DNA from 2 places in the Rhodopseudomonas sp. NSM genome. Region 2 is predicted to be linked to the other one. Evidence: predicted binding sites of a transcription regulator. Region 2 holds the regulator's gene; the other holds the start of a gene.

The links. Region 2 encodes HrcA, which represses chaperone genes, less so after heat shock. Its sites were predicted from a motif close to GTTAGCACTCNCNNNNNGNGAGTGCTAAC; they were not measured.
Positions count from the first base shown of each region.
Region 1: ACTZWT_RS11505 (co-chaperone GroES) is a predicted target of HrcA. The motif match lies at 3,554-3,582, and genes of this name have one in related genera.

Region 1 covers NZ_JBQTCH010000003.1:676,878-687,948, reverse strand. The annotation lists gene ACTZWT_RS11520 (EAL domain-containing protein) at 1-524, opposite strand, end outside; gene ACTZWT_RS11515 (hypothetical protein) at 1,158-2,870, shown strand; gene ACTZWT_RS11510 (usg protein) at 2,902-3,186, opposite strand; gene ACTZWT_RS11505 (co-chaperone GroES) at 3,627-3,944, shown strand; gene groL (chaperonin GroEL) at 4,123-5,766, shown strand; gene ACTZWT_RS11495 (hypothetical protein) at 5,898-6,794, shown strand; gene ACTZWT_RS11490 (helix-turn-helix domain-containing protein) at 6,865-7,161, opposite strand; gene ACTZWT_RS11485 (HigA family addiction module antitoxin) at 7,268-7,552, shown strand; gene ACTZWT_RS11480 (UPF0149 family protein) at 7,595-8,302, shown strand; gene ACTZWT_RS11475 (helix-turn-helix transcriptional regulator) at 8,382-8,588, opposite strand; gene ACTZWT_RS11470 (GIY-YIG nuclease family protein) at 8,743-9,030, opposite strand; gene ACTZWT_RS11465 (alpha/beta fold hydrolase) at 9,177-9,953, opposite strand; gene ACTZWT_RS11460 (alpha/beta fold hydrolase) at 10,004-10,480, opposite strand; gene ACTZWT_RS11455 (alpha/beta fold hydrolase) at 10,450-10,830, opposite strand; gene ACTZWT_RS11450 (MarR family winged helix-turn-helix transcriptional regulator) at 10,957-11,071, shown strand, end outside.
Region 2 covers NZ_JBQTCH010000006.1:96,624-107,694, reverse strand. The annotation lists gene ACTZWT_RS16370 (class I SAM-dependent methyltransferase) at 1-77, opposite strand, end outside; gene dnaJ (molecular chaperone DnaJ) at 171-1,310, opposite strand; gene dnaK (molecular chaperone DnaK) at 1,451-3,352, opposite strand; gene ACTZWT_RS16355 (hypothetical protein) at 3,752-4,690, shown strand; gene grpE (nucleotide exchange factor GrpE) at 4,691-5,311, opposite strand; gene hrcA (heat-inducible transcriptional repressor HrcA) at 5,407-6,495, opposite strand; gene rph (ribonuclease PH) at 6,658-7,371, shown strand; gene rdgB (RdgB/HAM1 family non-canonical purine NTP pyrophosphatase) at 7,423-8,055, shown strand; gene hemW (radical SAM family heme chaperone HemW) at 8,045-9,217, shown strand; gene ACTZWT_RS16325 (penicillin-binding protein activator) at 9,327-10,526, opposite strand; gene rsmI (16S rRNA (cytidine(1402)-2'-O)-methyltransferase) at 10,714-11,071, shown strand, end outside.

The DNA of each region.
Region 1 (11,071 bases), on a different contig from region 2:
TTGGCCTCCTCGGCCGAATATCCGAACAGCCGCGTGAAGCTGGCGTTGGTGTAGACGATGTTGAGCTCGCGATCGGTGACGATGCAGGCGCGGCTGGTTCGGTCGGCGATCGACGTCAGCAGCGCCATCCCTTCGCGCTGCTCGTATTCCCGCGTGATGTCGCGGACGAACGCGATGGTGTAGCCACCGCCGAGCCGAACGCGGGAGACCGACACCGCGGCGCGAATGCTCGTTCCATCCTCGCGGCTGATGGCGATTTCGCAACCGGCTTCGCCGAGCGCGCTATCGTCATCGACCGCGCCGAACTCCGGCTGCGCGAGATACGCGCTTAGTTGCGGGCCCAGCACACCGACCTCCCGACCGAGCACCTCGGTGCGATTCAGCCCGAAGATCGCCTCCGCCGCGACGTTGATATACCGCACCAGACGATCGCAATCGACGATCACCACGGCGTCGTTCGCGTGTTCGAGCGCAACCAGCCTGATTTCCGGATCGCCCGCGACGAACCGATCCCTTGTGCCCATCATCCCGTCCTGATACCTGTGGAAACTACGTAGTTTCCCGAGCGGGATACATGCGTGTTCGCACAACCTATTCGCTCAATTAATGAGTAAAGGGTTGGTTCGATCCCCGCCCCCGCGCGGCGGGACTTTCATGCTTAGTAATCCGTTGCCGGCCATCGCATAAACGGCGGAACGCAGATCGGATGCACGGCAAGCGGACCGAAGGCTCCGCGGTGGCCATCACCGGCTCGAAGCCTGCGGCCGGTGTCGCCGCCCCCAATTCCAGCTGTCCGGTTGCATCTTGCGGGCAACTCGCGGGAGCAGCGGTAGCGCGACGTCCGCCGGCGCCGATGCCGCCCTCGGCGGGACGATCCGGCGGACGGATCGCGCACCGCCCGTTCGTCCGGCCGGACGTGCCACGCCCTCCAGGGCAATGTCGCGAAACAGGACGGGATCGGGCGCCACCTCGTCCACCCCCGCGCGCGTCAGGAAATCCCCTTAGAATATGAAAAAATGCGCTCCGGGCAGGCCCGCCCGGCTTCTTCGTTTTTCCTCAATGATGCTATCAGTGTGGTTCCAACGAGCTGGATGTCTCGACCGAGTGGAATACCGCTTCGCAATCGATCAGCCGTCACCTGAGTTGCGGAGATCGGATTGCCAGTCACAACGTTGCGCGATCAGGCGGGCTCGCTCGGGCTGCGCACCCTCCTTGCCGGGCTGGTCGCATGGGCCGCGGCCGCCGCGATCGCTTTCCGCTCCAGCCTGCTGTCGTCGTTCGACTGGATCTTCGGCAGTCCCGGCGACGGACGGCTGATCGCCTATCTGCACGAGCATCTGTTCAACGCGCTGCGCGGGCGCGCCGAATTCCTGTCGCCGCCGTTCTATTTCCCGCAGAAGAACGTGCTTGGCTACACCGACGCCTTCCTGCTCGACATCCTGCCCTATTCGGCGCTCCGCACGCTCGGCCTCGATCCCTTCCTCGCCTCGCAGGTGTTCGCGATCGCGCTGTCGCTGGCCTGTTTCGTCGCCAGCCTGGTGATTCTGGTGCGCTATCTGCGGCTGTCGCCTGCGATCGCGATCTGCGCCGCGGTCCTGATCACGTTTCCCAACAATCTGATGTTCAAGACCGCCGAGGGGCATCCGAATTTCTTCGCGCTGTATTACGTGCCCTGCATCATGCTGCTGGCGCTGTGGGCGATCGAGGATTTCCCGCGGCCGACGCGGTGGTCGCTGGTCCGCGCCGCGCTGGCCGGGCTGCTGTTCGGCCTGTTGTTTTCGACCCTGTTCTACGTCGCGTGGCTGTTCGTCTTCACCGCGCTGTTCGCCTTGTGCGCCGTCGCCGTGCTGCGGTGGCGCGCCATGGTGGCGCTGCTCTGGACCAACATCCGGCCGTGCGCCGCGATGCTCGCCGCGGCCGCGCTCGGCTTCGCGGTGGGCGTGGCGCCGCTGGTCGTGATCTATCTGCCGGCGCTGCACGAATTGTCGGGCCGGTCGTATCGTGAATTTCTCAGCTACGCGCCGTTCCCCAAGGACCTGATCAACGTCAGCCACACCAACCTGATGTGGGGCTGGCTGGTCGACCTCCTGCTCGGCAAGACCGACCACGAGCGGGTTCTCGCCGTGACGCCGCTGCTGACGGCGGCGGCCGTGGCGCTGGTTGTCGTCGTGCGCAGGGCGCGACGGCCGGGCGAAGCGATGCCGTGGCAACTCGTCGTCGGCGTCGCCTGCGTCGCGGTCTGGGCGCTATCGTGGCTGTTCACCTTCCGCGTCGGCACGTTCAGCGTGTTCTGGATCCCCTACCAGATCGTGCCCGGCGCCGTGGCGATCCGGGCCGCCGGGCGAATCCAGTTGCTGGTGCATCTGTGGATGGTGACCGGGCTGGCCGTGCTGCTGCATTATTGGATCACCACCGCGCCGCTCGGCCGGCTGCGGACGCGGCAGGCGATCGCGGCGCTGGTGCTGGCGGTCTGCCTGATCGAGCAGATCAACCTGCAGCCCGGTGAATTGTCGCGACGCGACGAGCTCGCGCGGCTCGCTGCGGTGCCGGCGCCGCCGGCCGATTGCGAGGTGTTCGTGGTCAATTCGGGACCGCCGTCCGACATCTCGCTCAAGGAAGTCGACGCGATGTGGATCTCGATGCGGATCGGCCTGCCGACCATCAACGGCAATTCCGGCTGGTCGCCGCCGGGCTGGCGCCTCGACGACAAGCAGATGGACTATGACGACGCGCTACGGCGCTGGATCAAGCTGGCCGGCGTGACCCAGCGGATCTGCCAGTATCAGCGCGACGCCGGATTCTGGTCGGCCTACGACCCGAACCCGCCGGCGCTGCGGCCGACGGCGGCAGCCGGCCCGCGGACCGACTGAGCCCGTCCGCGGGCTGCCTCGCCTTTGCCGTTCAATGCAGCCGGAACACGCCGTCGACGGTGCGCAGCTCGGCTGGCTTGATCAGCTTCGAATGCGCCACGGTGACAGAGAACAGCGGTCCCTCGAGCTCCTTTTCCCAGAACGACAGGAAGTCCTTCAGCGCCGGAAAGTGCGGAAACAGGTCGTAGTTCTGCCAGGTGTAGCTCTGCAGCAGCCAGTTGCGATCCGGGCGGCGATAGAGAATTTCCGCCGTGGTCAAACCATAGCCGAGCACCTGTTTCTTGAAGTCTTCAGAAACCGCACCTTGTCCGTCCATGCCAACCTCCTGGGCTAGAGCGCATTCAGCAAAAGTGGTGACCGGCTTGCGTCGTCGATGTGCCCTGCAGCTCGTTCTGACTGCCCGCCGGGTCCGGTCTCCACTTCCGCCGGTGGGTGGCCTCAATTGTGACGTCACGAAGTAACTGATCTCAAGCCCAAAAGTTTAACGTTCTGTGTAAAATGTCAGCGTTGGCAGCGACTTACGGGAAGTGCTAGCAGCCGACGGGAAGTCGTGGGGAGGCCGCGGGTGGCGTCGTTGCATTAATCCTGATCAGGGGAATTGGCAGAAGTTCCCCCCGAGTGCCAATTTTTCTGCTATCCACCCTTGTCTCTCCGAATGCGGCGGATTATGTCCTCAATGTCGGCTTGGCACTCGCCGGGCACGACTGCCAATTTCCAGAAATTCTGAAAACTGTTCAGAAACTTAGGAGGATCTGCATGAATTTCCGTCCGCTTCACGACCGCGTCGTGGTCAAGCGCATCGACGCCGAAGAGAAGACCGCTGGCGGTATCATCATTCCTGACTCGGCCAAGGAAAAGCCTTCGCAGGGCGAGATCGTCGCCGTCGGCCCGGGTGGCCGCGACGAAGCCGGCAAGCTGATCCCGATCGACCTCAAGGTCGGTGACCGGGTGCTGTTCGGCAAGTGGTCGGGCACCGAAGTCAAGATCGACAGCAAGGAGCTGCTGATCATGAAGGAAAGCGACATCATGGGCGTCATCACCGACGTCGCCCCCGCCAAGAAGAAGGCGGCCTGACGCACGCAAAGCCCTCACCCTGAGGAGCCGCGGCGCAGCTCGAAGAGCGAAGCCGGGGCGTTTCGAAGGGTGAGCCACGCAACGTTCAACCAGATCATCCTTCGAGACGCCGCCCCGCCCTTCGGCCGGGCCGGCTGCTCAGGATGAGGTCCACAACCAGTTTTCAGGGAAACCTCATATGTCAGCTAAAGAAGTCAAATTCGGCGTCGACGCCCGCGACCGCATGCTGCGCGGCGTGGACATTCTCGCCAATGCGGTGAAGGTCACGCTCGGCCCCAAGGGCCGCAACGTCGTGCTCGACAAGTCGTTCGGCGCGCCCCGCATCACCAAGGACGGCGTCACAGTCGCCAAGGAGATCGAGCTCGAGGACAAGTTCGAGAACATGGGCGCCCAGATGGTGCGCGAAGTGGCCTCGAAGTCGGCCGACGCGGCCGGTGACGGCACCACCACCGCGACCGTGCTGGCCCAGGCGATCGTCCGCGAAGGCGGCAAGGCCGTCGCCGCCGGCATGAACCCGATGGATCTGAAGCGCGGCATCGACCTCGCGGTCGAAGCCGTCGTCGCCGATCTCGTCAAGAACTCCAAGAAGGTCACCTCGAACGAGGAGATCGCCCAGGTCGGCACCATCTCGGCGAACGGCGATGCCGAAATCGGCAAGTTCCTGTCGGACGCGATGAAGAAGGTCGGCAACGAGGGTGTCATCACCGTCGAGGAAGCCAAGTCGCTAGAGACCGAGCTCGACGTCGTCGAGGGCATGCAGTTCGACCGCGGCTACATCTCGCCCTACTTCGTCACCAACGCCGACAAGATGCGCGTCGAATTCGACGACGCCTACATCCTGATCAACGAGAAGAAGCTCTCCAACCTCAACGAACTGCTGCCGCTGCTCGAAGCCGTGGTGCAGACCGGCAAGCCGCTGGTGATCGTCGCCGAGGACGTCGAAGGCGAAGCCCTCGCCACCCTCGTCGTCAACCGCCTGCGTGGCGGCCTGAAGGTCGCGGCCGTCAAGGCGCCGGGCTTCGGCGATCGCCGCAAGGCGATGCTGCAGGACATCGCGATCCTGACCGGCGGCCAGGCGATCTCGGAAGACCTCGGCATCAAGATGGAGAACGTCACGCTCCAGATGCTCGGCAAGGCCAAGAAGGTGATGATCGACAAGGAAAACACCACGATCGTCAACGGCGCCGGCAAGAAGGCCGACATCGAGGCCCGCGTCGCGCAGATCAAGGCGCAGATCGAGGAAACCACCTCGGACTACGACCGCGAGAAGCTGCAGGAGCGTCTGGCCAAGCTCGCCGGCGGCGTCGCGGTGATCCGCGTCGGCGGCGCCACCGAGATCGAGGTCAAGGAGCGCAAGGATCGCGTTGACGACGCGATGCACGCCACCCGCGCCGCGGTCGAGGAAGGCATCGTCCCGGGCGGCGGCGTCGCTCTGCTGCGCGCCTCCGAGCAGCTCAAGCGCATCAAGACCGCGAATGACGACCAGAAGACCGGCGTCGAGATCGTCCGCAAGGCGCTCTCCGCCCCGGCCCGCCAGATCGCCATCAACGCCGGCGAAGACGGCTCGGTGATCGTCGGCAAGGTGCTCGAGAAGGACCAGTACAACTACGGCTTCGACAGCCAGACCGGCGAGTACGGCGACCTGGTCAAGAAGGGCATCATCGACCCGACCAAGGTGGTCCGCACCGCAATCCAGAACGCGGCCTCCGTTGCCGCGCTGCTGATCACCACCGAAGCGATGGTCGCCGAACTCCCGAAGAAGGGTGGCGCCGGCGCCGGCGGCATGCCCCCGGGCGGCGGCATGGGCGGCATGGATTTCTGATCCGGCCACTTCGCTCCACGCGAACTACGCAATGCAGAACCCCGGCGGAAACGCCGGGGTTTTTGTTTGGGGGAAGACATTCTATCTTACAACTTAGCAACTTCGACTAAAGCAGCAGCCAGGGAATCAAAATGGTCGCACAACGGTTTGAAACGGACGTGACGTTTCAATGCCCTGAATGTAAGCAATTGACATCAACCTCAGTTGAAGTGCCAGAGCCTGACTGGTCGGCGATGGAACGTTCGTCTGACATGATGTCAGAGGGATCGACAGAAGTAGTTTGTCCGAGATGCAGCTCGGAGTTTCAAGCCTACGTCTTTAATAGTGGCGGTCATTGTGAGGTGACACTGGATGAATTTCCTGACACTCACGTCAACGCCGACATGGCATTTTTCTCACGGCCAGACGAGGATGATTGGGCAAGCTACGCAGTCCCTGATGACCCAACTGGAATCTTCTTAGACACATATCACCACACAGCGGACCTTTTAAAGGAACACGGCGGCAACGGCGCCCACTTGCTGAATAGAATGATCTTCGCCCAATTGGTGAGTGCACTTGAGGCATATCTCGCAGATACACTGATCAATGCAGTGATGGAAGAAAATGAGATTTTACTGCGGCTGTTAGCTTCTGACTCCGATCTTACGCGTGAAAAATTCACTTTAGTCCAGATCATTTCCGATCCCGAATTCGTCAAGACAAAAGTGCGAAATTACTTAAAGTCTCTTGTCTACCACAACATTCCAAGAGTTCGATCGCTCTACAACGCGGCATTCAAAGTCGACCTATTCAAAATTCTAGGGGATGACGGGCGAGAGAAGCTCCTGCAAGCAATCGAATATCGACATCATTGCGTGCATCGCAATGGAATCGACGGAGACGGAAACCGGCTGGAGGTATTCACCAAGGAATACGTACAGGGGACGGCCGATCTCTTGAAGGGCTTGGTGGAGGCAATTGAAGACGAACGTATGCCCGCCATTTCTTCGCCAAACGGCACTTTTCTTGGCGATGTTGTGTTCTAGGGCAGCCAGCACCCTGGTAAGCGCAGCAATAGTCGAAGACCCGCACTCGAATGACGCTTAGTCAACCTTCTCACCCCTTCCCCTTCCCCTTCACCGGCTGAAAACTGATCTTCAGCCGATGCCCCGTCGCCTTGGCGAACCGCAGCAACGTCCGAGTCGAGGGCTGGCCGCGGCCGCTTTCCAAGCGGGCGACCGTGCTTTGCGTGGTCTTCATGCGGCGCGCGAGTTCGGCTTGGCTGAGGCCGGCGCTGCGACGCGCCTTGGCGATCGCGGCCATCACGGTGAACTCTTCTTCGAGTGCGTCGTACTCCGCGCGATAGGTCGCGTCCTTGCTCCAGGCCTTGTGCAGATCCTTGATTTTGGTCATCGCTCATGCCTTCGTCGTTCCGGGCCCGCGCGCTGAGTTGGCGCGCGCCCCGGAATGACGGGGCTCGATGGATCATATATGATCTGCGTCGATTTGGGAGACCATCATGCCCCGGCTCCGCACACACCCTGGCGAAGTACTCCGCGAAGAATATCTGGTGCCGCTCGGCCTCTCCGCTCGCGCGCTCGCCAAAGAGCTCGGCGTGCCTGCCAACCGGCTCACCGAAATCATGCGCGGCACCCGCGACGTCAGCGCCGACACCGCGCTCCGGCTCGGTCGCTACTTCGGCACTGATCCGCGGTTCTGGCTCAAGCTGCAGGCAGCGCATGATTTGTCCAAGGCCGAGCAGTCGACCGATTACAAGAGCATCGTCCCCCGCGCGGTGGCCTAGACGACGGACGCTCACGCGATAACCGCAGCAACGAGATCACCAATGCCCCGGCTCCCACCCCATCTCGCGCAGCTCGAAAACGAACTCGCCGATATCGGCGTCGAGGCCTTGCAGCTCGAAGAGCTCGACGGCTTCATCGCCGCGCTACTGGTCTGCCCCGAGATGATCAAGCCCGGAGACTGGTTGCCGGCGGTGTGGGGCGGCGATGCGGACGAGCCGGCGCCGTTCACCGATCTCGATCACGCCAACAGCGTGTTCGCGCTGATCATGCAGCATTACAACGAGGTCGCGGCGACGCTGGCCGACCATCCCGAGCGCTACCGCCCGCTGATGCCCCGCATCGGTACGGGGGACGTGGTCTGGGAGATGTGGATCGACGGCTTCGGAGCAGCCGTGGACATGTGGCCGGAGCACTGGGAGCTCCTGCAGAATGCCGACGAGGCGACTCGCGCGGCGTTCGACAGCCTGACTCAGCTGGTCGACATCTCCGCCATGATGGTGGAGATTTCCGACGCCGACCGCGAAGCCCTGGCCAAGACCGCCGACGCCAAAGTCACCGGCTGGATCATCGCGCTGAACAGATGGCGGACCGCCACCGACCAGTCATCCCGCTCCATCGAATGGGGCCCGCCAACGCCGCCGGCCCTGCCAGCCAGGACGCAACGCAAGATCGGCCGCAATGAGCCCTGCCCCTGCGGCTCGGGGAAGAAGTACAAGCGCTGCTGCGGAGCTAACGAGGCGAACTCGTAGGATGGGTTGAGCGCTTCGCGAAACCCATCACCGTCGCAAGTCGCCGCATGGGTATCGCTCCGCTCAGCCCATCCTACGATCAACCCTTCCCCTTCAACGGCTGAAAGCTGATCTTCAGCCGGTGCCCGGTCGCCTTGGCGAAGCGTAGCAGCGTCCGGGTCGAGGGCTGGCAGCGTCCGCTTTCCAGCCGCGCCACCGTGCTTTGCGTGGTGTTCAGGCGGCGGGCGAGTTGTTGGGCCTGGCTGAGGCCGGCGCGGCGGCGCGCCTTGGCTATCGTGGCCACCATGGTCACCTCTTCCTCGAGCGCGTCGTATGCGGCCCGATAGGCCGGGTCCTTGCTCTAGGCTTTGTGCAGACTTTTGATCCTGGTCATCGTTTCTCCCTCGTCATTCCGGGGCGCGAGCACTTGCGAGCGAGCCCGGAATCCATAACCCCTGGCCTCAATGTGATATGCTGGAATAGAGGTCGGTCCAATCCGGATTCTGCTCCTCGATCAGGCGGATCTTCCAGTCGCGGCGCCATTTCTTCAACTGCTTTTCGCGGGTGATGGCGCTGATGACATCGTCGTAGATTTCGAACCACACCAGCTTGTCCACACCGTGACGCGAGGTGAAGCCGGGCGCGGCTTTGGTGCGGTGTTCGTAGCAGCGGCGCACAAGGTCGTTGGTGACGCCGAGATACAGCGTGCCGTGTTTGCTGCTGGCCAGGAGGTAGACGTAGTAAGACATCGCGAATGCTAGGGGATATGGATTCCGGGCTCGCGCGCCAAGAGGCGCGCGCCCCGGAATGACGGTGCCTAGTGGATTATACATAAGCCGCGCGATCTTTGGGAGACCACCAGGCCGCTACTTGCGCAGCGACCTGCATCGCCACCTCACTTCGCAGCCTCTTCGATCAGCTCGGCCACCACCTGCGGCTCCGACACCATCACCACATGCGAGGCGCCGCTGACCACCACGGTGTGCTTGGAATGCGCGCGTCCGGCCATGAAGTGCAGCGCCTTGGCGGGAATGTTCTTGTCGCCGTCGCCAAAGACGAAATACGACGGCAGCGACTTCCAGGCCGGCTCGCCGGATTTTTCAGTCAGCGCCGCCTCGGTGATCGGGCGTTGGCTGGCCGCCATCAACGCGGTGTTCGCCGCCGGCACGTCGTGCGCGAACTGCTCGCGGAACTTGGCCTGATCGATGTACAGATCGACGCCGCCGGAGGCGAGCTTGACCGGAGGCGCCAGCGCCGCGCCGAGCGTGCCGCCGGGGAATTTGCCCGCCAACTCGGCCACCGCCTCGCCGGCCTCCGGCGCGAACGCCGCCACATAGACCAGCGACTTGACGTTGGCGTGGCCTTTGGCGGCGGTCGAGATCACCTGACCGCCGTAGGAATGACCGACCAGCACCACCGGACCCGCGATGCTGGCGACGACGTCGGACACGTAGCGCGCGTCGCTCGACACGCTGCGCAGCGGATTGGCGGCGGCGACGGTCTTGTATCCCTTGCTCTGCAGGATCGAGACGACCCCGTTCCAGCTCGAGGAGTCGGCGAAGGCGCCGTGGACCAGGACGATGGTGGGGTGGTCGGACTTGGCCGGTTGGGCGACGACCGAACCGGAGATCAACGAGGCGGCAAGCGCGACGACGGCGGAGAGTTTGGACATGATGACGATCTTTCGGGATGCGGGTTTCGAGGTGGGGAGATTGAATGTGATCAGGAGCGGATGAAGGACAGCACGTCGGCGTTGAAACGGTCGGCTTCGGTTTCGGCGAGGCCATGCGGGGCGCCGGGATAGACCTTCAGCGTCGCGTTCGGGACGAGTTCTGCCGCGCGATGCGCCGACGCGTCGATCGGCACGATCTGGTCGTCATCGCCGTGGATGATCAGGGTGGGCCGGTCGATCCGCTTGAGGTCCTCGGTGTAGTCGACCTCGGAGAATTCACGGATGCAGTCGTACTGCCCCTTGATGCCGCCCTGCAGCCCGATCCGCCGGAAGTTTTCGCGCAGGCCGTCATTGCTCGCGACGCCGTCGCGGTTGAAGCCGTAGAACGGCACGGTCAGGTCGAAGAAGAATTGCGACCGGTTCTTGGCGGTGCCGTCGCGGATGCCGTCGAACACCGACAGCGGCGTGCCGTGCGGATTGGCGGCGGTCTGCAGCATCAGCGGCGGCACCGCGCCGACCAGCACCACCTTCGCGACGCGGGACGTGCCGTGCCGTGCCGGCCGAGATAGTGCGCCACCTCGCCGCCGCCGGTCGAATGGCCGACCAGGATCAGATCGCGCAGGTCGAGCGCCGCGATCAGCTCGGCCAGATCGTCGGCGTACTGATCCATGTGGTTGCCGTCCCAGGTCTGGTCGGACCGGCCGTGGCTGCGCCGGTCATGGGCGATCACGCGATAGCCCTGCGCGCCGAAGAACAGCATCTGCTGGTCCCAGGCATCTGACGACAGCGGCCAGCCATGCGCGAACAGGATCGGCTGGCCGGTGCCCCAGTCTTTGTAGAACAGCCGGGTCCCATCGCGGGTGGTGAACGTGGTCATGGTCGAGGTCCTTTTATTTTGTGCGCGATTGCTTTGTGCACGATCTATCTAGGATAACGGACCGACGCTGTCAATCGCTTGCAAATCAATCGCACACAAATTATTTGGAAGGGCATCGGAGACGCCATGACCTCGCCCCGCGCCAAGTCCGCACCAGCCCTGCCCCCAGCTCTGCCCCCAGCCCTGCCCCCAGCCCTGCCCCCAGCCCTGCCCGATGTCTCGGACATGCTGTGCTTTTCGA
Region 2 (11,071 bases):
CAGGAACGCAGGAAGCGAACCTCGTCGTCGAGACGGGGCTGCTTCTTCAACGCGCGAACCGAGGACTGCAAAGCCATTCCGCTACCAAACCGGGGAGGTATTTTGGCCCAGTGTCAAATTATTGTTACAGAACAACTATAGGGCACTCCCCGGCCGGTCAAGCTAGACGGTTAGGGAGTGTTCGCGCGGGAGCCGAAGAAGTCCTTGACCTTGGAGAAGAAACCCGCAGCTTCCGGTTGGGTTGCACCGGAGGATAATTTTTCGAACTCGGCCAGCAGCTCCTGCTGCTTCTTGGTCAAATTCTGCGGCGTTTCCACGGCAACCTGGACATACATGTCGCCGACCTGACGCGAACGGAGCACCGGCATGCCTTTTCCCGCAATGCGGAATCGCCGGCCGGTCTGGGTGCCCGACGGCACCTTCACCTTGGTTTTGCCGCGCTCGATCGTCGGCACCTCGAATTCACCGCCCAGCGCCGCCGTCACCATCGAAATCGGCACCCGGCAGTGCAGATCGGCGCCGTCGCGCTGGAAGATCGCGTGCGAGGCGAGCGACAGGAAGATGTAGAGATCGCCGGGCGGCCCGCCACGGAGGCCGGCCTCGCCTTCGCCGGCGAGACGGATGCGGGTACCGTCCTCGACCCCCTGCGGAATGTTGACCGACAGCGTCCGTTCACGGGTGACACGGCCGGAGCCTGAGCAGGACGGACACGGGTCTTCGATGATCTGGCCGCGGCCCTGGCAACTCGGGCAGGTGCGCTCCAGCGTGAAGAAGCCCTGGGCCTGACGGACGCGGCCGGCGCCGCCGCAGGTCGAGCAGGTTTTCGGCTTGGTGCCGGCCTTGGCGCCGATGCCAGAGCAGGACTCGCAGGTGACCGAGACCGGGATTTCGATCTGCGCGGTCTTGCCCTTGTAGGCGTCCTCCAGCGTGATCTCCATGTTGTAGCGCAGGTCGGCGCCGCGCTCGCGGCCGGTGCCGCGACCGCGCTGTCCGGCCATGCCGAACAGGTCTTCGAAGATATCGGAGAACGACGAGGCGAATCCGGCGCCGAAGCCGGGACCGCCGCCGCCCATGCCCTGTTCGAAGGCGGCATGGCCGTAGCGGTCATAGGCGGCGCGCTTGTCGCCGTCCTTGAGGATTTCGTAGGCTTCGTTGATTTCCTTGAACTTGATCTCGCTCGACGCATCGCCCGGATTGCGATCCGGATGCCATTTCATCGCGAGCTTGCGGAAGGCGCTTTTGAGCGTCGATTCGTCGGCGCTCCGCTCGACTTCAAGGGTTTCGTAGTAGCAACGCTTGGTGGTGGACATCCGTCAAACCTGCTCGATTCAATTGACCCTCGAGGGAACGTGCACGCTTCATGCAGTCCCAGGCCCAACGAAAGCAACCCCCACCTGAAGTCCGCAAGCGCGTTCGTCAGATGGGGGTTACGTTATCCGTCATGCGGCCCTTAGGCTGACTTCTTGTTGTTCTTGTCGTCGTCGACCTCGGTGAAGTCGGCGTCGACGATGTCTTCCTTGGCGGCGTGCTTGGCCGCGTCGGACTCCGCCTGCTGCGTGTACATCGCTTCGCCGAGCTTCATCGAGGCCTGCGCCAGCGTATTGGTCTTGGTCTTGATCACCTCGGCGTCGTCACTCTTGAGCGACTCGCGCAGATCGCTGAGCGCGTCCTCGATGGCACGGCGCTCCGGCTCCGCGACCTTCGAACCGTGCTCGGCCAGCGCCTTCTCGGTGGAATGCACCAGCGCATCGGCATGGTTCTTGGCGTCGACCGCTTCGCGGCGGCGCTTGTCCTCGGCGGCGTTGGCTTCGGCGTCCTTGACCATCTTGTCGATGTCGGAATCCGACAGGCCGCCCGACGCCTGGATGCGGATCTGCTGCTCCTTGCCGGTCGCCTTGTCCTTGGCCGAGACGTTGACGATGCCGTTGGCGTCGATGTCGAACGTCACCTCGATCTGCGGCATGCCGCGCGGCGCCGGCGGAATCCCCATCAGGTCGAACTGACCGAGGATCTTGTTGTCGGCCGCCATTTCGCGTTCACCCTGGAAGACCCGGATGGTGACCGCGTTCTGATTGTCTTCCGCGGTCGAGAACACCTGGCTCTTCTTGGTCGGGATCGTGGTGTTGCGCTCGATGATCCGGGTGAACACGCCACCCAGCGTCTCGATGCCCAGCGACAGCGGGGTGACGTCGAGCAGCAGCACGTCCTTGACGTCGCCCTGCAGCACGCCGGCCTGGATCGCGGCGCCGATCGCCACGACTTCGTCCGGGTTGACGCCCTTGTGCGGCTCCTTGCCGAACAATTGCTTCACGACTTCCTGGACCTTCGGCATGCGGGTCATGCCGCCGACCAGCACCACTTCGCCAATCTCGCCGGCGGTGAGGCCGGCATCCTTCAGCGCCTTGCGGCAAGGTTCGATCGTCTTCTGCACCAGATCGTCGACCAGCGCTTCGAACTTGGCGCGGGTGAGCTTCATCGTCAGATGCTTCGGACCGGACTGGTCCGCGGTGATGAACGGCAGGTTGATCTCGGTCTGGGTTGTCGACGACAGCTCGATCTTGGCCTTCTCGGCGGCTTCCTTGAGCCGCTGCAGCGCCAGCTTGTCGTTGCGCAGGTTGATGCCCTGCTCCTTCTGGAATTCGTCGGCGAGGTAGCTGACCAGACGCATGTCGAAGTCTTCACCGCCGAGGAAGGTGTCGCCATTGGTCGACTTCACTTCGAACACGCCGTCGCCGATCTCCAGGATCGAGACGTCGAAGGTGCCGCCGCCGAGGTCGTAGACCGCGATCGTGCCGGCCTTGGTCTTGTCGAGGCCGTAGGCCAGCGCCGCCGCGGTCGGCTCGTTGATGATGCGCAACACCTCGAGGCCGGCGATCTTGCCGGCGTCCTTGGTGGCCTGACGCTGGGCGTCGTTGAAGTAAGCGGGGACGGTGATCACCGCCTGATCGACCTTCTGGCCGAGATGCGCCTCCGCGGTCTCCTTCATCTTCTGCAGAATGAAGGCGGAAACCTGAGAGGGCGAATAGGTCTGGCCGTCGGCCTCGACCCAGGCGTCGCCATTGGAGGCTTTGACGATCTTGTAGGGAACGAGCTTCTTGTCCTTCTCGACCATCGGGTCGTCGTAGCGACGACCGACGAGGCGCTTCACGGCGAAGAAGGTGCGCTCGGGATTGGTGACGGCCTGGCGCTTGGCGGGCTGACCGACCAGCCGCTCTCCGTCGTCGCTGAATGCGACGATCGAGGGGGTCGTGCGCATGCCCTCTGCGTTCTCAATGACCTTGGAATTCTTGCCGTCCATGACGGCGACGCACGAATTGGTGGTGCCGAGATCGATCCCGATGACCTTTCCCATGGTGCTCATATCCTTCTTTTTGCGGCGAGTCGGGCGGGCCCTGACGGCGCACCAGCCCCAACCCCCAAATATCAAATGCTCGCGATTGTGCGGCGGTGAGCCTCATATAGGAGGGGGGGGTGGGGGCTGCAAGGACTGGCGGGCGGCCTCGCCTACGAAAACATCGGCTTTGATGAATCATCATCGGGCTCCGACGCGCCGCCGGGGGCGGTGGTTTTGCAGCACGGCAAAAGGGGTCCGCTTGCGGCCGGTCGTCCCAGTGTGCGGTTGCGCCTTGACCGGACGTCAGGACGTGATCAGGTGCCCTTCGGCCGTCGCATCTTCGCCCGTGCGATCGCCCCGACGGGCAGCCGCCACCAACCATCGAACGGCCTCAATGCGACTTCAGTAGAGCCCACCATGAGACAGATAGCGCGCCTCCTCGCCTTTGCCCTGGTGCTTGCCGCGACGCCCGCAGTCGCCGACACCATCTATCCACGTGGCATCCGCGTCGGCCTCACGCCGATGCCGGGAATGACCGAGTCGAAGGCCTTCCTCGGCTTCGAATCCGCCGGCCACGGCGCCAAGGTGCTGTTGGCGGAATTGCCGGGCCCGGCCTTCACCGAGGTCGAGGCGGCCTTCAAGGCGGTGCCGGAAGGCGCGATGGGCAAGGTGAAACCCGAGAGCCTGGAGACCGCCGCAGGCACCGCCTACTACACGGCCGAGGACGGCGTCGTCGGCGCCGACAAGGTCCGTCGCTACTCGCTGATCGTGTCGGGCAGCAAGGCGTTCTCCGGCTATGTGGCGGTGCAGGTCGCCGACAGCGAGGCCAAGACCTACTCGGACGAGGCCGTGAAGAAAATGCTGAGCTCCGTCTCGGTGCGGCAGCAGGTGCCGGTCGAGGAGCAGGTCGCGCAGATGCCGTTCGACATCCGCGAACTGGGCGACTTCAAGACCGTGCGCACGCTGGCGCCCGGCGCCGCGCTGCTGCTCGCCGACGGCAACGAGGACACCGGCATCGAAGGCGCGCCGTTCATGGTGCTGGGCCTGATCGGCTCGGTGCCGGAGCAGACCGACGATCGCGCCCGCTTCGCCCAGCAGGCCGCCGCCACCATTCCGGGTCTGCGCGATGCCAGGATCACAACGTCCGAACCGATGCGGATCGACGGCTCGCCGGGCTTCGAGACCCGGATCGACGCCGTCAGCGGCAAGGACAACACACCCGTCACCGTGGTGCAGTGGCTGCGGTTCGGCAATGCCAGCGTGGCGATGCGGGTGATCGGCAGCTCGCCGCGCGACCGCTGGTCCGACGCGTTTCCGCGCTTCCGCAAGGTCCGCGACGGGCTGAAGGCGCGCTGATCAGGCGCTGGTGTCGGTGCCGTTGGCGGCTGCGGGCGCGGGCTTCGCGCCGCCCTTTGAAACGCCGACCAGCGCCGGGCGCAGCACGCGCTCGCCGATCATGAATCCGGCCTGCACCACCTGCACCACCGTGCCGGCCGGCACCGACGGATCCGGAACTTCGTACATCGCCTGCTGGAAGTTGGGATCGAACTTCTCGCCCTGCGGATCGAACTTCCGGACGCCATTCTTTTCCAGCGCGTTGATCAGCGACCGCTCGGTGAGTTCGACGCCCTCGATCAGTCCCTTGAGACCGGCGTCGGCATTGGCGCGGGCTTCGGCCGGCACGGCGTCGAGCGCGCGCTGCAGATTGTCGGCGATCTCGAGCACGTCGCGGGCGAAGGCGCTGACGCCGTAGGTCCGCGCATCGGCGACCTCCTTCTGGGTCCGGCGGCGCAGATTCTCCATCTCCGCCAGCGTGCGCAGCATCTTGTCGCGCGCCTCGGCGGCTTCCTTGACCAGCGCTTCGTTCGCACCTTCTTCCGGGTCGTCCGGCATGATGTACGGCTTGGAAACCACCGGATCGGCAGCGGCCTGCGGCTGGTCCTGGTTGTTGTCCTTCGGTCCGTTGGAATCGGTCATCACGCTACCTTTTCGAAATTTCGTCTGGATCGGTCGGGAATTGGGCTGGCCGGGATATCGTGGTTTGCGCCGCCAAAATCAAGCTTGGCGGCGTCTCAGCCGCCCAGCATCTGGCTGACGATGCGCGCGGTGTAGTCGACCATCGGGATCACCCGCGCGTAGTTCAGCCGGGTCGGACCGATCACGCCGAGCACGCCGACGATATGGCCGGCGCCGTCGCTATAGGGCGCGATGATGGTCGAGGAACCGGACAGCGAGAACAGCTTGTTCTCCGAGCCGATGAAGATCCGCACGCCCTCGGCGCTCTCGGCGCGGCCGAGCAGATCGACCACGCCGCGCTTGGTTTCGAGATCGTCGAACAGCCGCCGCACCCGTTCGAGGTCTTCCAGCGCGTGCAGATCCCCCAGCAGATTGGCGTGGCCGCGCACGATCAGCTGGCGATCCTCGCCGTCGCCGCCCGACCAGCTCGCGATTCCAGCCGAAATCACCTTCTGGGTCAGCTGATCGAGCTCGGTGCGGTCCTGCGACAGCATGGTTTCCAGCTCGAGCCGCGATTCGGCCAGCGTCCGGCCGCGGATCCGGGCGTTGAGGAAGTTCGATGCCTCGGTCAGCGCCGATGACGGCACGCCCGGCGGCAGCACCAGCACCCGGTTCTCGACCTGGCCGTCTTCGGCGACCAGGATCACCAGCGCGCGCTCCGGCTCCAGCCGGACGAATTCGATGTGCTTGAGCCGGACGTTGGATTTGGCGGTCAGCACCACGGCGGCCGCCCGGGTCAGGCCGGACAGCCGGGTCAGCGCTTCGCCGAGCGCGGCCTCGACGGTTTTGGCCTGCCCAACGGACGAGAGCTGCGCCTGGATCGATTGCCGCTCCGGCTCGGTCAGGTCGCCGACCTGCATCAGCGCATCGACGAAAAAGCGCAGGCCGAGTTCGGTCGGCAGCCGGCCGGCGGAGGTGTGCGGCGCGTAGATCAGGCCGAGCTGTTCCAGATCGGCCATGACGTTGCGCACCGAGGCCGGCGACAGCGGCATCGAGATCAGCCGGGAGATATTGCGCGAGCCGACCGGCTCCCCGGTCGCGAGGTAGCTTTCGACGATCTGGCGAAAGATATCCCGCGAGCGCTCGTTGAGCTGCGCCAGTCCGGTATTGGGCGCGATCAGGCCGATCGGTTCATGATGAGCCAACTTGTCCTCCGTTGCCGTTCTAATCTGTCGTCGCCGGCGTCAGGTTACAAGTCGGGAGTCTGGCCATGAGCAACCGCTTTGGGCGACCGCCCTTGCCGCTGGAGCGCTCCGCCCCTAAAAGCAGCCCGGATCGCCATTTCCCGAAATTGACGGAGAATTCCCATGCGGCCAAGCCGCCGTGCGCCCGACGAACTGCGCGCCGTTTCGCTGGAGCGGGGCGTCGTGAAATACGCCGAGGGCTCCTGCCTGGTAAAATTCGGCGACACCCATGTGCTGGTGACGGCGACCCTCGAAGAGCGGCTGCCGCCGTGGCTGAAGGGCCAGGGCCGCGGCTGGGTGACGGCCGAATACGGCATGCTGCCCCGCGCCACGCTGGAACGCACCCGTCGCGAGGCCGCGGCCGGCAAGCAGAACGGCCGCACCGTCGAGATCCAGCGTCTGATCGGCCGCTCGCTGCGCACCATCGTCGACCTGCAGGCGCTCGGCGAGCGCCAGATCACGGTCGATTGCGACGTGCTACAGGCCGACGGCGGCACCCGGACCGCCTCGATCACCGGCGCCTGGGTGGCGCTGGCCGACTGCCTCGCCTGGATGAAGACGCGCAACATGCTCAAGGGCAATGTGATGCGCGACAACGTCGCCGCGATCTCCTGCGGCATCTACAACGGCACGCCGGTGCTCGACCTCGATTACGCCGAGGATTCCGAGGCCGAAACCGACGCCAATTTCGTCATGACCGGCGACGGCCGGATCGTCGAGGTGCAGGGTACCGCCGAAAAGACCCCGTTCTCGCAGGACGAGTTCCTGGCGCTGATGGCGCTGGCGCAGAAGGGCGTGGCGCGGCTGGTCGATCTGCAGAAAATGGCGGTGGCGTGAGTCATTCTTGCCACCCATTCGCGGCCGCTCCTGAGCTACGCTAGCGCCGCCATGCATCGACGAATCAGCGGCCAGCTCGTGATCGCGACCCACAATCCCGGCAAGCTCGCCGAGATGCGGGAACTGCTGGCCCCTTACGGCATCGCGGCGGTGTCGGCCGGCGAACTCAGCCTCGGCGAGCCGGACGAAACCGGCGACAACTTCCGCGCCAATGCCCGCATCAAGGCCGAGGCCGCCGCGCAGGCGGCGCAATTGCCTGCATTCGCTGATGATTCTGGCCTGGCCGTCGATGCGCTCGACGGCGCGCCTGGAATATTTTCCGCGCGCTGGGCCGGCGAGGGCAAGGATTTCAACGCCGCGATGGCGCGCATCGAACGGCTGCTGCAGGAGCGCGGCGCCACCGCGCCGGCGCAGCGCGGCGCGCATTTCGTCTCGGCGCTGTGCGTCGCCTGGCCTGACGGCCACGTCGAAGAGGTGGAGGCGCGCGCCGACGGCACGCTGGTCTGGCCGCCGCGCGGCACCGCCGGCTTCGGCTACGACCCGATTTTCCTGCCGGAGGGGCATGAGCGAACCTTCGGCGAAATGACCAGCATCGAGAAGCACGGCCTGCCGCCGCTCGGGCTCGGCCTGTCGCATCGCGCCCGCGCCTTCGTCAAACTGGCGGAGATCTGCCTTGCGCGCTGATCCGGATCGCGCCTTCGGCGTCCAAGCCTTTGGTGTCTACGTGCACTGGCCGTTCTGCCTGTCGAAATGCCCGTATTGCGACTTCAACAGCCATGTCCGCCACGCCGCGATCGACGAGGACCGCTTCGCCCGCGCTTTCGCGCGCGAGATCGAGACGACCGCGCAGCGCATCGGTCCGCGCGAGGTCACCTCGATCTTTCTCGGCGGCGGCACGCCGTCGCTGATGCAGCCCTCGACCGTCGGCGCGATCCTGGATGCGATCGGCAAGCATTGGCGCGTTGCGCCGGACGCCGAAGTCTCGCTCGAGGCCAACCCGACCAGCGTCGAGGCGACGCGGTTTCGCGGCTATCGCTCAGCCGGCGTCAACCGCGTCTCGCTCGGCGTGCAGGCGCTCGACGACGTTTCGCTGAAAACGCTCGGCCGGCTGCATAGCGCGCAGGAAGCGATGGACGCGGTGGCGATCGCCCGCTCGGCATTCGACCGCTACTCGTTCGACCTGATCTATGCGCGTCCGGGGCAGACGCCGGCGATGTGGGAGGCCGAGCTGCGCCGCGCGATCGGCGAAGCCGCCGAGCATCTGTCGCTGTATCAACTCACCATCGAAGCCGAGACGCCGTTCTTTGCGCTGCATCGCGCCGGCAAATTGCAGACGCCGGACGAATCCGCATCGCGCGCACTCTACGATGTCACGCAATCGGTCTGCGCCGAGCTCGGACTACCCGCCTATGAGATTTCCAATCACGCCCGCCCCGGCGCCGAGTGCAAGCATAATCTCGTGTACTGGCGCGGTCAGGAATATGCCGGGATCGGCCCCGGCGCGCATGGCCGGCTCGACATAGGCGGCACGCGCTACGCCGTCGCCACCGAAAAACGACCGGAGAGCTGGCTGATGCGGGTCGAGGCCAGCGGCACCGGCGTGGTGACCGACGACCGCCTCAACAGCGAAGAGCGCGCCGACGAATTCCTGCTGATGGGCCTGCGGCTCGCCGAAGGCATCGACCCGCGGCGCTATCAGGCGCTCGCCGGTCGATCGCTCGATCCATCGCGGATCGCGATCCTGCGCGAGGAAGGCGCCATCATCGTCGACGCCGACGGCAGGCTGCGCGTGACGCAGGCCGGTTTCCCGGTGCTCGATGCGGTGGTGGCGGATCTGGCGGCGTGAAGTTGTCATTCCGGGGCGCGCCGCAAGGCACGACCCCGGAATCTCAGTTCTCATCACCGCGGGATTCCGGGGCTCACCGCTGTGCGGCGTCCCGGAATGACCGGCTGAACTAAGCCCCGAAACTCTTCGGCGAGCCGGCCACCGGCTGGCCGCCGCCGGTGGCGACGCGCATCACGGCGAGTCCGCGTTCATTGCTGCCGTCGGCGCGGAAGCGGAACAGGCCGTCGATGCCGGCGAAACCCGACGGACTGGTCAGCACGGCGGACGAGAACCGCTGCGGGCCTTGCGTGCGCGCCAGCGCGGCGACGAGCGCTACCGCGTCGTAAGCCAGCGTCGCGGTGCGCACCGGCTCCTGGCCGAAGCGGGTGCGATAGCGACCCGAGAAACTGCGGAAGCCGGACGGATCGGGTGCTGCGTAAAGGCCGCCCTGCAACGCCGGCGTTGCGAACACCCGCGGATTGTCCCACAGCCCGGTGCCGAGCAATTGCACGCGGCGCAGATCGGCGCCCGCCGCGGTCAGCGCGTCGGTGACGCTCGCCAGCGCGTCGCCGTCATCGGCCAGCAGCAGCGAGTCGGCGCCCGACAGCGCCTGCGCGATGGTCCGGGCCGGGCCGGCACGGTCGGCGCCGTATTTCTCGAACGCGGCGATGCGGCCGCCCTTGGTCCCGACCATCTGCTTGAAGGCGGCCTCGACCACGCCGCCATAGGCGTTGTCGGGCAGCAGCGCCGCATAGGAGCGTTTGCCGACGCTCGACGCATAGCCGATGATCCGGTTGACGTCGGACTCCGGCAGGAAGCTCAGCAAATACACGCCGCGGCCGGCGACGCTCGAATCCGTCGAAAACGCGATCATCGAGACGCCGCGGGCACGGGTGAGCTGCGCCGCGGCCGGCACCGATTGCGCGAACAGCGGGCCGAGAATGATCTCGGCGCCTTCGTCGAGCGCCTGCTGGGTCGCGGCCTGCGCGCCCTGCGGATTGCCGGCGTCGTCTTTCAGCAGCAACTGGATATCGGGATTGTTGAACTCGGCGAGCGCCATCTCGGCGGCATTCTTCATCGACTGCGCGGCGACGCCGGCATTACCGGCCGCCGACAACGGCAGCACCAGGCCGACCTTGACCCGGCCGCTACCGACCGATTGCGACTGCGGCGCGGCCTCCGGTGCGTTCGGCTGCTGGCCGAACTGGCTGGAGAGAGTCTGCTGCGTCCCCGAACAGGCGGCGAGCAACGGCGCGCCGAGGATCAGTCCGACCGCCGTGCGGCGGGTCGTTCGCAAAGACTTCGTGTTTGGATCGCGCAGTTCCGCCATGACATCTCTTGCAGGGACCGGCGACGCCAGTCCGATTTTCCGGTAGTTCAGTCTGGTCCACCGATGGTCGATGGGCCAACCATCATAACGTCGGCGAATGATTAACCAAAACAAAAGGTTTGTGCTCGCCGCCAGTGCCGCGACAATGTGCTGTCCGGTACTCCGCCTTTTCTCCTAGATTGTGTCCATGCGCATAAAATCGGCCAGTCCCGCTGTTCCTGTGTCCGCCTCCGAACCCGACGTCCGGACATTTCTGGTCGCGGGCCAGAAACTGATTGCGCGGCGCGCTGCCCCCGGGCTGCATCTGGTCGCGACGCCGATCGGCAATCTCGGCGACATCACCTTGCGTGCGCTGGAAACACTGGCCGGCGTCGATGTCATCGCCTGCGAAGACACCCGAATCACGCATCGGCTGACCGAACGATACGGCATCCCGGCGCAGCTGAAACCCTATCACGAACACAACGCCGCGCAGGCGCGTCCGAAGATTCTGGAGAAGCTCGCGCAAGGCGGATCGGTCGCGCTCGTCTCCGACGCGGGTACAC